3 regions of the Rothia sp. HMSC08A08 genome follow, and region 3 is predicted to be linked to each of the others. Evidence: riboswitches for the same ligand, from Rfam matches in the RefSeq annotation. Region 3 holds a riboswitch; each other region holds the start of a gene.
What was found. Region 3 has a riboswitch for S-adenosylmethionine ahead of HMPREF3164_RS04350 (bifunctional o-acetylhomoserine/o-acetylserine sulfhydrylase). Riboswitches for the same ligand answer to the same signal wherever they lie in the genome.
Positions count from the first base shown of each region.

Region 1: another riboswitch for S-adenosylmethionine. It lies ahead of HMPREF3164_RS07335 (LLM class flavin-dependent oxidoreductase); the one in region 3 lies ahead of HMPREF3164_RS04350 (bifunctional o-acetylhomoserine/o-acetylserine sulfhydrylase).
Region 2: another riboswitch for S-adenosylmethionine. It lies ahead of HMPREF3164_RS09970 (nuclease PIN); the one in region 3 lies ahead of HMPREF3164_RS04350 (bifunctional o-acetylhomoserine/o-acetylserine sulfhydrylase).

Region 1 is NZ_KV793075.1:147,928-152,297, forward strand. Features, by position in the region: gene HMPREF3164_RS07325 (C4-dicarboxylate ABC transporter substrate-binding protein) at 1-812, shown strand, start outside; gene HMPREF3164_RS07330 (zinc-dependent metalloprotease family protein) at 1,146-2,363, shown strand; SAM riboswitch class IV at 2,591-2,700, shown strand; gene HMPREF3164_RS07335 (LLM class flavin-dependent oxidoreductase) at 2,805-4,232, shown strand.
Region 2 is NZ_KV793081.1:121,632-126,001, reverse strand. Features, by position in the region: gene HMPREF3164_RS09995 (DEAD/DEAH box helicase) at 1-836, opposite strand, end outside; gene HMPREF3164_RS09990 (hypothetical protein) at 881-1,168, opposite strand; gene HMPREF3164_RS09985 (hypothetical protein) at 1,192-1,518, opposite strand; gene HMPREF3164_RS09980 (hypothetical protein) at 1,541-1,867, opposite strand; gene HMPREF3164_RS09975 (hypothetical protein) at 1,890-2,216, opposite strand; SAM riboswitch class IV at 2,481-2,609, shown strand; gene HMPREF3164_RS09970 (nuclease PIN) at 2,588-2,866, shown strand; gene HMPREF3164_RS09965 (PIN domain-containing protein) at 2,871-3,305, shown strand; gene HMPREF3164_RS09960 (cell division protein PerM) at 3,596-4,370, shown strand, end outside.
Region 3 is NZ_KV793063.1:11,134-15,503, forward strand. Features, by position in the region: gene HMPREF3164_RS04345 (homoserine O-acetyltransferase MetX) at 1-128, opposite strand, end outside; gene HMPREF3164_RS04350 (bifunctional o-acetylhomoserine/o-acetylserine sulfhydrylase) at 213-1,559, opposite strand; SAM riboswitch class IV at 1,669-1,782, opposite strand; gene HMPREF3164_RS04355 (ABC transporter ATP-binding protein) at 2,363-3,364, shown strand; gene HMPREF3164_RS04360 (ABC transporter permease) at 3,361-4,131, shown strand; gene HMPREF3164_RS04365 (hypothetical protein) at 4,141-4,370, shown strand, end outside.

The sequences.
Region 1 (4,370 bases), on a different contig from region 3:
TTCACCTAGATGCAGGTTCTGCCCGGAGTGCCAAGTATAACTTGGGAGGCGGCAACCAGGTTCCGCACCAAGTGCTTACCAACAATATGAAGTCTTCTGGGGAATTGGCAAATATCAGGGCTCGTAATTTTGATTCTGCCCGCTACAACAGCGGTTTCGACTACATGATCTGGGGCGATTACTATGTGGATAATGAAACCGGAAATCGAAACTCATCAGGAGTAGGGCTTCTAGGTGCCCCCGGCTTCATGGTGACCGTTGGAAAAACCTATTGGGAAGGAGCCAACAGCGATGTTCGCGTGGGCACTTTTATCCACGAGCTGGGGCACAACCTCAACCTGAAGCACGGCGGTACTGACGAATTCAACGGCAAGCCTCAGTACTACAGCGTGATGAATTACAACTATCAGCTCACTGGCATTCCCAAGGCGGACGGAACCCGATACTTCGGATACCTGCAGCAGGATATGCCGACCCTTAACGAATGGGCACTGAATGAGCGCGACGGCTTTGGCCCCCAAGCGGGCGAATACCTGTATACGCACAAAGATAAAAATGGGAAAGACGTTACTCAACCCGCAAATCAACCCATCGATTTCAACCGGAACGGCGTTATTGATAATTCTCCGGTCTCGGTAGATCTCAATGGCGACGGGATACTAAATGAGCTAACTGCTCTCAGTGATCTGAAGAAGCTCAACTTTGATATGACGCCTACTCAGGCTGGAGCTGGCGGTCCTGTGGCTCAGCCTGAAGCGGAAGAAAACCCGGTCACTGCGGATGACGCCCGCAACCTGGGCCTTATTCCCTAAATCATTCGGCGTTCTTCCCAAAACGGGGGCGAAGAGGTGTAGCTGCTGAGGGATGTTATTCCGAGCGTGCGAGGACATACATAACGTTCTGAAGCTGGCGAGGCAACGAGCCAGATGAAACACGCCCTCGCTGCGCCTCTTCGCTCCCGGGCTTTACCCCGCACAACCGTTCATATACCACTCTCTTGCTCAAACGGCATCGTGACGCCGCCCAAGATGTATTCGCATCCGAGAGCCCGCAACATCGCAGGTTCTCGCCGATGAATACCACTCACTTCACTCTCTATGTAAGATTCCCTCTCACTCAACACAACGACACAAGGAATATCTCTCATGAAATTACGTACTATAGTGCGCCTGATGCTGGCGTTTGTCAGCCTGGTGCTTGTCATTCCTCTGAATTCTCTGCCCGTTTCTGCGGTGGAGGCGAAGCCCGCTCAGCCTGCACCCGCGCAGAACCGGAATATAGATCCCGTTCAGAACCCCAACTCGGGTGATCGCGACGGCGATCATATTCCCGACGAGCTGGAAAGAGACGGGTACGATATCAACAACGATGGCATACCAGAGATCGATTTCCCTAAGATGGGCGCGGATCCCAACCATAAGGACATTTTTGTCGAGATGGATTATATGCCCGGTGAGCTTGCCAGTGAGGAAGAGCTGGATCGAATCGTGCAATCTTTCGCGGATATAAATATCAGCAATCCCGACGGCAGAACGGGTATCAATCTGCACTTGGATGCCGGTGCCGCCCGAGGCCCTAAGTATAACTTGGGAGGAGGCGAACAGGTCAAGTGGCAAGTGCTCAGCGACGATATAAGTGACAGAGATGGGAACTGGGCCAAGTTTAAAGCTTCTCATATTAACCAGTATCGTGAAGGGCTCTTTCACTATATGGTTTGGGGCGACTACTATGTGCAACAACAAACTGGGGAGAGCGGTTCATCAGGATTGGGACAATTGGGAGATCTTAATTTCATGGTGACTGTAGGAAAGACACACTGGAATAACGATAAAGGTAATATGAGCGATATTCGCGTGGGTACTTTTATTCACGAGCTGGGGCATAACCTCGGCCTGCAGCACGGTGGTGATGCCGATGAGAAAGGCGAAAAAGGTAAACCACAGTACTTCAGCGTTATGAATTACAACTATCAGCTTACCGGTGTGCCCAAGGCGGATGGAACCAAATATTTCGGATACCTGCAGCAAGATATGCCGACCCTTAAAGAATGGGCCTTGGACGAACGCAAAGGCTTTGGTCCCCAAGCGCGTGGGTACATGTATCGGCCCAATTCAGAGGCCGTACTGAGACCAGCAGATGGACCTGTCGATCTCAACGGTAATGGCGAAATCGACCATGGAATCTATGCTCTTGATCTTAACCATGACGGAATGAAAGGCTGGCTGACGGCACCAAGTGACCTGAAAAAACTGAGCTTTGCAGTTGTGTTTGGACGAGGTGCTGACGAGACTATCCCTGAGCCCAAGGTGGAAATAAACCCCATCACTGCGGATGATGCCCGCAAAATGGACCTCATTTCCTAAATAATTCGACGCTTTTCCTAAAATGGGAGCGAAGAATTGCAGCGGGAGCGTTAAACACGCTCCCGCTGCAAACTATTGCTCCCGAATTTTGCCGTTGCAATCGAAAGAACACTGCTGTCCGCTGGGCGACGTACGCGGCCCTTAATATTACGGGCGACAGTCACAAACATTAATATTCGTCATAATATCGCACCAACCACGACACCCCTTATACACTCAAAATCAAGGATTATGAGTCCCGGTGTAAAGCTCTGGCTAGCCGGGCGGCAACCCTCTCCCGTAGCGGGGTGCTCCAGATGATGATCTGGCTTCAAGGGACACGAAGCAAGTACGGCGCGAATGCGCCACCTGCACGACTTGGAACACCAAGAAGGTCACCACCTATAAGGAGGCGGCGCGCGGGGTGCAGGAACACCCTAACATTCGCGAAAGGATACGTAGATGGCTGAGCAGAAGAAGCGCATCGCAGTTAACGCATTCGACATGACCTGTGTGGGTCACCAGAGCTTCGACCTCTGGCGCCACCCCCGCTCCCGCGCTACCGAGTACAACACCATCAAATACTGGACTGACCTGGCACAGATCCTTGAGAAGGGCCTCTTCGACGGCGTATTCCTAGCCGATGTTGTGGGCATCTACGATATTTACAAGAACTCCGCTGCGCCAGCTATCGAAGGCGGCGCGCAGGTGCCCGTGAACGATCCGTTCATGCAGATTTCCGCAATGGCCGCCGTAACCGAGCACTTGGGCTTCGGCGTGACCTCAGCCGTCACCTACGAGCAGCCTTACACGCTTGCCCGCAAGTACGCTTCTCTCGACCACCTCACTAACGGACGTGTGGGCTTTAACGTGGTGACCTCATACCTGCCTTCCGCCGCCGAATGTCAGGGCCTCGAAACCCAGATTGAGCACGACACCCGATACGAACTCGCCGAAGAGTTCCTGGATGTCTGCTACAAGCTCTGGGAAGGCTCCTGGGAAGACGGCGCGGTCGTCAAAGACCGCGAGAAGGGTATCTACGCCGACCCCGCCAAGGTGCACCCGATTCAGCACAAGGGCAAGTACTTCAGCGTGCCTGGTGCGGGTCTGACCGAGCCCAGCCCCCAGCGTACCCCCGTGATTTTCCAGGCGGGCGCATCCAGCCGCGGGCAGAAGTTCTCGGGCAAGCATGCCGAAGTTGTGTTTATCGGTGCGCTGCGCCCCGATTTGACCCGCATTATTACCGACCGTATCCGTGACCGCGCCGAAGAGAACGGCCGCGGCCGCGACGAAATCAAGGTTTTCGCGATGCTCTCCATCATTGTGGACGAAACCGAAGAGAAGGCGAAGGCAAAGTACGAAGAGTACCGCAAGTACGTGAACCTGGAATCTTCGCAGGCCATTATCGGCGGCTGGTCCGGTGTGGATCTTTCCCAGTTCGACGAGGACGAGGTACTCAACTATGTGAAAACCGAGTCGATTCAGTCCTTCCTCACCCCCTTCACCCTGCAGGCCAAGGATAAGCAGTGGACGCGTAAGGATATTGCCGAGCACTGCACTATCGGCGGTATGGGCGAGGTTATTGTGGGCGACCCGCAGCAGGTGGCTGACGAGCTCGAACGCTGGATTGATGAAGGCGGACTGGACGGTATTAACCTGGCATACCACGTTTCACCCGGCTCCTTCGAGGACTTCATCGAGTTCGTGGTTCCCGAGCTGCAAAAGCGTGGACGCTACCGCACCTCCTACGAAGGTGAGACCCTGCGCGAAAGCCTGTTCGGCAAGGGACAGACTAAGGTTGCAGACTCCCACCCGGCCGCGAAGTACCGCGGCGCATACGTGGGTAAGCCCTCCACAGCAGACACCCCGGCACGCGCTATCGCCAACTAAACCCGCTGCTCCTGCACGCTTGGTTGTAAAATCTCCCCTCCTGGGATGATAAAAAGAGCCTTTATTTGAATAAAGCATTAAAAATGCCGCTTTATTCGAATAAAGGCTCTTTTTTTACGCACGTTTAAAATGGGGTGC
Region 2 (4,370 bases), on a different contig from region 3:
AAGAACCGTTCGTGCTCGGGGTACACCTCGTGACGACCGACCGGCCCACCCACGCTGGATGCGAAGGTCTCCCAGCTGAGCCCACCCTTGATCCAGCGCCCGGTTTTGGACTGCATCAGCGGCCGCGCCAGCAAATTGATAGGCGGGGTTGCACCGGGAATATTGCGCCCGCGCGCATATGAACCCGAGATACTGAAGGAAAGATCGAGCGCCCCCGGAACCCGTGCCGAATCAATACCGGATGCTTCGCCCCGGGCAGCGAGAACCTGTGCCATATCGCGCCGCCACACCGAAATTTTCGAGGGCGAAGAATGCGTATTCTCGTGGTCGTTCAGGGGGAGAGGCTCGGGGTCGGTGGTGAGCGAGCTTGCCGAACGAATCGCCCCCGATGCGCGCAACGCCGCCAGGGGATCGTCAGCTGCCTCCGCAACCTGTCGCACGGTATCCTCTGGGCTCTCCGGGTTCATAGACTGGCGGACGCGGTCGCCGGGCGCATTGTCGAGAGCCTTCCGCGCGGTCTTGGCACGGTCGAGTGCGGTGAGCATGAGAGCGACGGCGTGCTTGCAGTCGGCGGCGACCGGGCATGTGCATCGTGCGTTGAAAAGATTGGAATCGGCGTCAGAACCCGGGAAGAAGCGAATATCTACCTCATAGGGAATAGGGGTGCTCCCATTCACCAGACCTTCCAGCGTGTTTTCGTCTTCGTCGTAGGTGTAGCGCACCACTTCACGCTGACGGGCATAAGCAAGCCCGCGCTGGTATGCCTTATGCCCCGCCTGCCGAATAATCTGCGCAACGGTGACGGGGATATCGGGGAAAGGGTTTGGCGTGCTCACCGTTCCATTATCTCAAGGGTGTCAAAGAAGCGCGCGGTAATTCGTTATGAGGTCTGTCCAAGATGCGCTGAGCGTTTTTTACGTGCATTTTTGATGACTATTGTGAAGAACATAATAAAAGTGATGATGGTGGTCAGGAAGCCAACGCATAAGACGCTCACGGCAAGGGTAGCGGCTGCCTGTGTGAGAGGACTCGACCCCTTGGGCTGGACGCCCCTCCACTCGAGGGCATGGTACTCAACGACTGCTCCCCAGCCGGCTAGGATGAACAATCCAATACCGAGAATGAGGAGTAGTGCAGCTATTGCCCCGACCATACGTGCAGTTTTCATGCTTTCCCCTTGAGTAACTGACTTTATGGATTCATCTGGTCCCGTTCTTTTGCCAAGGGTGTTTTATTCTGCTCAGCATGCTTGTTGTGTGCCTTGCGTGCCTTCTTGGTCGCCGTTGTGAAGAGCAGAATAAAGGTGATAATGCCGGTGAGGAAACCAATGCCTAGGAACCATAGGCTCAGATTATTAGTCGCCATGACGAGCGGACTTGCTCCTGCGGGATCGACACCCCTCCATTCGAAGGCGTGGTATTCCACGAGTGAACCCCAGCCGGCTAGGATGAGCAATCCAAACCCGATAACCAGAAGTACTGCGGCTACTGCTCCAACGGTGTATATAGCTTTTTTCATGGGCGCTCCTTAGATGCTGGCTCTATGAATTAATCTGATTCTGGTCTTCTGCTGAGGGTGTTTTATTCTGTTCAAGATGCTTGTTGTGTGTCTTGCGTGCCTTCTTGGGCGTCGTGGTGAAGAGCAGAATAAAGGCGAAGAGCCCGGCGAGTAAACTGGTGCCTAAGAAGCAGTAGCTGAGGTTAGCGGTTGCTTTGGTCAATGGACTCTTCATGGTAGGTTGAACACCCCTCCACTCGAAGGCGTGGTACTCCACAAGAGCGCCCCATTGCATGAGGATATACAGAAAGATTCCTATGGTGAGGAGTGCTATGGCCAGTCCACCAATAGCGTATATAACTAGTTTCATAAGTGCTCCTTAGATACTGGCTCTATGAATCAACCTGGTTCTGACCATCTTTCAGTAGGTCTTGAGCCTGTTTAGGATACTTTTTGTGCGTCTTGCGGGAGTTCCTGATCGCCGTGGTGAAGAACGGAATCAAGGCGATAAAGCCAGTAAGAAAGCCGGTGCCTAAGAACCAGTAGCTGAGGTTGCCGGTTGCTCGCGTTAGGGGACTTGCTCCTTTATGCTGCACGCTCCTCCATTCGAGGGCATGATACTCTACGAGTGAGCCCCAACCGGCCAGGATGAACAAGCCAAACCCAATGATCAGAAAAATTGCGGCCACTATCCCCATGATCTGTACAGTCTTTTTCACAGTTATCACTCTTTCTTTCCGGAAGCGTAAAGTGGGCGTGACATGGTGATATATCAGAGGCAAGATAAATTTCTGTACATTACCCAGTGTGCCGTGATTTTTCTCGAATGTGTAGACCTGCTCTGAAGGCCCAAAACTTCACACTACGCCGCCATGAGGCGGCTATATACAGGTATGCATTCATAATCGCGTTATGTAAATCACAAGGATTTGACAGGTTCGGGCGTTTACAGATTCCTGAAAGCTGTTGTAACCTGGATTCAGCTTCAAGAGTTTCGACTGATAAGCTCCGACTATGGTCGAACGCCAACCCCATGTTCACGGGTGGCTCGGATGACGAAGCGGTTTGTATTCGCCGCCTCAGGTGGCACTTGGTACAGGCAAGAGCAACGCGAAAGGAACGCGCATTCGGCGCATGGTTGTCAATGTACAACAGCTCTTCATCTACAGCATCCCCCCTTACTCCTGCACGCTCTTATCAGGAAAATCTGCGTGCCGCATCCGTACCCGCACGCGGCGGTTACCAGGCAGTAAGTATTCAGGACTACGCACGTATTTCTTCTAAGCGCGACGAATTCCTCAATTTTCTGCTTCTTCCCAACCCCGAGGGTATTCCCGCCGTCGAATATGCCGGTCTGCGCGTAGCATAGGGGTATGAGCGCCTCAGGACTGCTTCTCGACTCGGATGTTCTCGCCGAGATCCGCAAAGCCACACCAGATCCCAAAGTTGTTGCCTTTCTGCGCCGCCGCGCCTATAAACACCTCTACATTTCGGTGCTGAGTGTGGGCGAGCTCAAAGGACTCTACCCCTACCCAGAGACCGACCGATGGATTGCCGAACTTCTCGACAGATTCGCCGACCACATCATTAACGTGGATGCGCGCGTAAGCCTCGAATGGGCGGGACGCAGCGCCCCGCGCGGCACCCACAGTCACGGGCGTAAAGATGCCGAGCCCCTGCCCACTGCCGCCCTCGAAGGTCTGATGGCGGCGAGCGCCCAAGCTCACGACCTCGAAATCGTTTCTTCAAAGGCTGAGGTGTACCGGTCCTGGGGCGTGCCCGCGGTGAATCCGTGGATTGAAGACTAATCTTCCGCACAGTATTTTCACCGTAAGCACCGGGGGAGTACCTGCGTGTTCGAGAAAGCCGTGAGAAATGCTCGGCACAGTTAGCTGTATGCGCTGTCGCGGCGGTGAGAGCGCATCAGTAACGTTCGTGTAACCCCTATGTTCACGGTGAGCGGTTAACGAAGGTTAGCCGCCATTTAACCGGAACTATTTCCCCGAAAGCCCAGCAGGCTCACACGCGCTGACAGGTTTCATGGCATGATGGAAGAACGATGAAAAGTAGCTCTTCTACATCCCGGTATTCTGCCCCTATGCCACTCTGGCTGCAGGGCATCGTTGAATTAGTTTTTACCGCCGCGCTTTCTTTCGGGCTTGTGCTCGTTCTGCTCATGGCGGTGTGGTTTACCAACGGTTTTAACCGCATGGATTTTCCCGCACTCGCAACTCTTGCCTCCCACCTGTGGCTGCTCATGCACGGTGTGCCGCTGAATATTCCGAATGCTTTCGGCATTATTCTGCCGCACGGCATGCTCACACTGGTACCCATGGGGCTGAGCATTATTCCGGTGCTCTTATGCTTTAGGTCTGGGCGAAAACTGGCGCGCGCATCCTATGAGGGGGAATTCTTCAAGCCCGTACTATTAGGGTGCGCTGCCTACGGTATTTTTGCTGCCGTCGCCTTTGCGTGGGCGAGTACCGAACGGCATCTGCTGGGTATTGTTGGTGCGGCGTTGATTCCGCAGATAGTGGTGCTGGTCGGGTTGATCTGGGGCGGCTACTATGAATCGCGTTCGCTCGCCCGTATGGTGGGCGTGAACACCGCCGAACAGATTTCGCAGATGAGCCAGTACTCGCGATGGGCGAGCTCCTATGTGTGGTCGATTGTGCGTGCCTCCATGGTGGCGATTTTCTCGCTCATTATGGGCGGTGCTCTGGTGCTGGTGGTTGCCATGATGATGCGTTGGTCGCAAATCGCAACAATTTACCAGGAACTTCACGCCGGGCCGGTGGGGGCGCTCGCCGTGACCCTGCTGCAGCTTGGTTACCTTCCGAACTTGGTGATCTACGCGATGTCGTGGACTACCG
Region 3 (4,370 bases):
TTCACCTGTGGAAGCACGGTACCGTTTTCGAGGGTGAAATCACCAATCGCCATCTGCCGCAGGTACCCCTGAGCGCTGGGATACTGCAGCTGCGACAGATAGGTGGCGTGTACGGTATTTTCCGTCATGTTTTCTCCTGGGTAACCGGTAGTTGGTAATGGCCGATACCGCGACCGGGCACTTACTGTGCAGCCCGGTCGCGGCGGTGCAGGTTAGGCGTTCAGAGTCGCAAAGCCCAGTTCAAGATCTGCAATAATATCGTCAATATTTTCGATACCTACAGAGAGGCGCACAAAGTTTTTGCTCACACCGATTGCCTCTAGCTCTTCTTCAGAAAGCTGCGAGTGGGTGGTGGATGCAGGGTGAATAACAAGCGAACGCACATCGCCGATATTCGCCACATTGGAGTGCAGCTGCAGGGCGTCCACAAAGGTACGGGTCTGTTCCAGGTCGGCGTCTTTAAGGGTAAATCCTATGACGGCGCCCGGCCCCTTCGGCAGGTACTTCTGGGCTCGCTCGTACCAGGGCGATGAAGGCAGACCGGCCCAGATCACCTGATCGACCAGCGGATGCTCCTCCAACCAGTTTGCAACCTTGGTCGCGTTCTCGATATGGCGTTCGATGCGCAGGGAAAGAGTCTCCAGACCGATACCAATGTTGAAGGCGTTGGTTGGAGAGATCGCCGCCCCGGTGTCGCGCAGAAGCGATACTCGCGCCTTGAGAATATAGGAAAGGTTAGCACCGAAGGCGGAGTCTTTGCCTAAGTCACGGGCATAAACTAGACCATGGTAGCCAGGTGCCGGCTCGTTGAACTTGGGGAACTTTTCGGGATTGGCACCATAGTCGAAATTCCCGGAGTCCACGATAACACCGCCAATTGAGGTGCCGTGCCCACCCAGATATTTCGTGGCGGAATGGATTACCACATCCGCACCAAATTCGATGGGGCGCACAAGGTAAGGAGTGGGAACAGTGTTATCGACGATTAGGGGAACGCCATTGTCGTGGGCGATCTGGGCGATAGGCTCGATGTCGAGCACATCGTTCCGGGGGTTAGGTACGGTTTCTCCGTAGAAGAGTTTCGTGTTGGGGCGAACCGCATCGCGCCATTGCTGCAGGTCGTCCGGGTTCTCAACAAACGTAGTTTCAACGCCGAGGTCGGCAAGCGTATATTTCAGTAGATTGTAGGTTCCTCCGTAGATCGAGGGGGAAGCCACGATATGGTCGCCCGCACCCGCAATGTTGAGAATCGCATAGGTAATAGCCGCTTGGCCTGAGGCCAGCAAAAGCGCGCCCACTCCCCCTTCAAGGGATGCGATGCGGTTTTCGATAACCTCTTGGGTGGGGTTGTTCAGACGGGTATAGATAGGCCCAAGCTCTGTGAGAGCAAAACGGTTAGCGGCCTGTTCTGCGTTCTCGAAAACGAACGAGGTGGTCTGGTAGATAGGTAACGCCCGAGCTCCCGTTGCAGCATCCGGTGCCTGCCCCGCGTGAATCTGGCGGGTTTCAAATTTCCAACCGGCGGGGTTGGCGGGAGTCGGGACTGTAGTGTTGCTCATGCGAAGCTCCTTGTAATAGTTCAGGGGGCCGCATGCCGATTTCGGTACAGAGCTCTTAGGCTTTCTTCTCTGCAAACGAAAAAACGATGTACCAGAATCGGGCACATCGGTCCCGCGCTTGCGTTGTACTTTGTGTTCAACGCCTGGTCCTCACCCAGGGCACCCCACCGCGGAGGAGGGTTGCCGGCCAGCTAGCTGGGGCTTATCACTGGCTCTCATGACCTGCATCTAGAGTTTCATAGGAAGCGCACATGGTCAAGCGGGATGCGTGTTTTCGGCGCATTGTTGCAAAGATGACGTTTTATGAACTGTTTTCACGACAGCCTATTGTTTGGGAGAAACACCAATACTTATGCGCTTGTGACCGTGCCTATGTTGTACCCGAACCGCTAAAGCCATGTGATCTGCCGTTAGCCGTCGCTAAATTACCATCAGTGTAGGCAATCGTGAGCCATGCTACACTGATTGAAACCTTGAATCTAGGAGTGATGAGGTATGACCTCCCGCTAAAGTCGCACCGGCTCGCGGAATGCCCGCCCAGATGGTGGGCTCTAAAAATTTCAGAAATAACCCTGCTTTGGTTCGATACATTTCATGAGCGCATAGTGAGCGCTTGGGACACCAAAGTTCTGAGGGTTTTATTGTTATACCTTCCGCATCTGCAGTCGGTGACTTGGGATTATTCAGGCACTAAGAAGTGCCTCTCTCACGACTATTCATCTCACCCGCCCCACGTATTGCAGGCGTGCGAACACCATGCTCAAGAGGCTTCGGGTGACTAAGCACCGCAAGGTTTTATCACAATGTCTACAATTCTTGACGCGGCACAGCTATGCCGCACCTTTGGCAAGGGTGAACACGCTTTCACCGCTGTCGATAATGTTTCACTCAGCATAAGTTCCGGCGAAATTAATGCTCTGCTCGGTCCCAATGGAGCGGGGAAAACAACGGTTGTGCAGATGTGCGCAACACTGCTGACTCCCACGAGCGGAACTGTGCGCATCGACGGGGTGGATGCGCTTGCGCACCCCCAGCGTGCGCGCGCGTCCCTAGGGCTTGCGCTCGGCGGGGATACCGGGTTCTATCCGCGAGCATCCGCCCGCGATAATCTTCTCTTCTTTGCCGACCTTGCCGGGGTTAGCGCGCGCAAACGCCGTACCCAGGTGGCAAACGCTTTGGAACGGGTTGATCTTGCCGATGTCGCCGCGAAGAAGGTACAAGAGTTTTCCCGCGGTATGAAACAACGTCTGCACATCGCACGGGCACTGCTGGGCGAGCCGAAACTGCTGCTTTTGGATGAGCCGACGAATGGGCTTGACCCAGATATTTCGCTGACAATTCGCCAGCTAATTCGCGCCCTCGCTGATGACGGCACCGCCATTTTACTCACGAGCCATCTGCTGGGCGAGATTGAGGAGTTAGCGCATCGGGTCACGGTCATCGGTGCCGGTCGCATGGCGGTTTCGGGCACGATAGCGGATATTACCGCGCATGCCGGGATTTCCGCTACCACCGTGGGGCGTGTGTGTGCGAATGCCGGGACGGTGCTTCAAGAACTTGCCCGGTCTTTGAGCGATGCGGGAACAGTGTTGCTGACCCCGCGCGGTAGCGAGTGGGAGATCACCGTGTACTGGAATGAACGTTCTGTTTCGGAAGGGTCGCACCCCTTCAGGACCGAACATGCAGAGGCTCTGCTGACCCGTATTCTCACTGAGCGTGAGGTTCAGATGCTCACACCGCTGTATACTCGCCCAGCCACCCTCGAAGAGGCATATCTGGCCATGGCGGAAGGACTGAAACGATGAACCGGCAACTTCGCCTAATGTCCTTTTCCCTGCGCCAATTTCTCACAGTTCCCTACTTCCTGCAGTTACTGCTGCTGAGCACCTTTGGGGCGACGGCCCTGCAGGCGCTCGCCGCTGGTGCCTGGCCAGTTGATGCGACCCTCGCCTGGACTCGCGCAGGCATTATCGGCACCTGGAATATGTGCATCGTTGCCGCCGGGATCCTCAACTTTGAGCGCTACCGGGGAACGTTCGTGTATCTGCTCAATGGTGCCGTGAACCCGCTGCGGGCGCTCGCAGCGGTGGTCTCAACTGCCTCCATTTTTGGGCTTGCCGCCCTGCCATTGGCCTGGGTTTTCTGGGCGCTGTGCACCTTCTCGGTAGATTTCACGGACTTTGCTCAGGTGGGTGCACGCTATCTGGTGGGTCTTTCGCTGCTGTGGATCTCGTGTCTGGCGGTGACCTTCGTGATTGCAGGGTTCTTTGTGGCGACCCCGAACGCTATCGCCTATGAGGAGCTGCTGCTTGTGCCGGTTTTCGTGGCTTCCGGGGTGCTTTTTACCGAGAGTTCCGCGCCTGCATGGCTTGATGGGCTCGGCACGCTGATTCCGATTCAGGCACCCGTGAAGGTTCTGCTTGGGCAGATGCCTATGAACTCATTCGGTGACTTTCTGGGCGTGGTAGTGCAAACCTGTGCGGTCACAGCCCTCTGGATGCTCGCGGCATATCTATTGGGTAGGCGAGCACTACGCGCGGCAACGGTACATGGCACTCTGGGTGCAATCTAGGAGGCTGCGATGTTTAAACGAACGAACTTTCTCTATCGTCTGAACAGTACCGCCAAGGTTGGGTGGTCTTCATCCATCACCTTCGCCACAGTTGGTACGGCACTCAGCACCCTCGTGATCGTACCGGGGATGAGCGTGCTGTTCAGCGTTCTACTAGGACGCGATCTTTCCGCACCTGATCCTGTGCGGATCGCATGCGCCTCTGCCCTGGCAAGCGTGGTACTCAGCGTGGCAGTCGG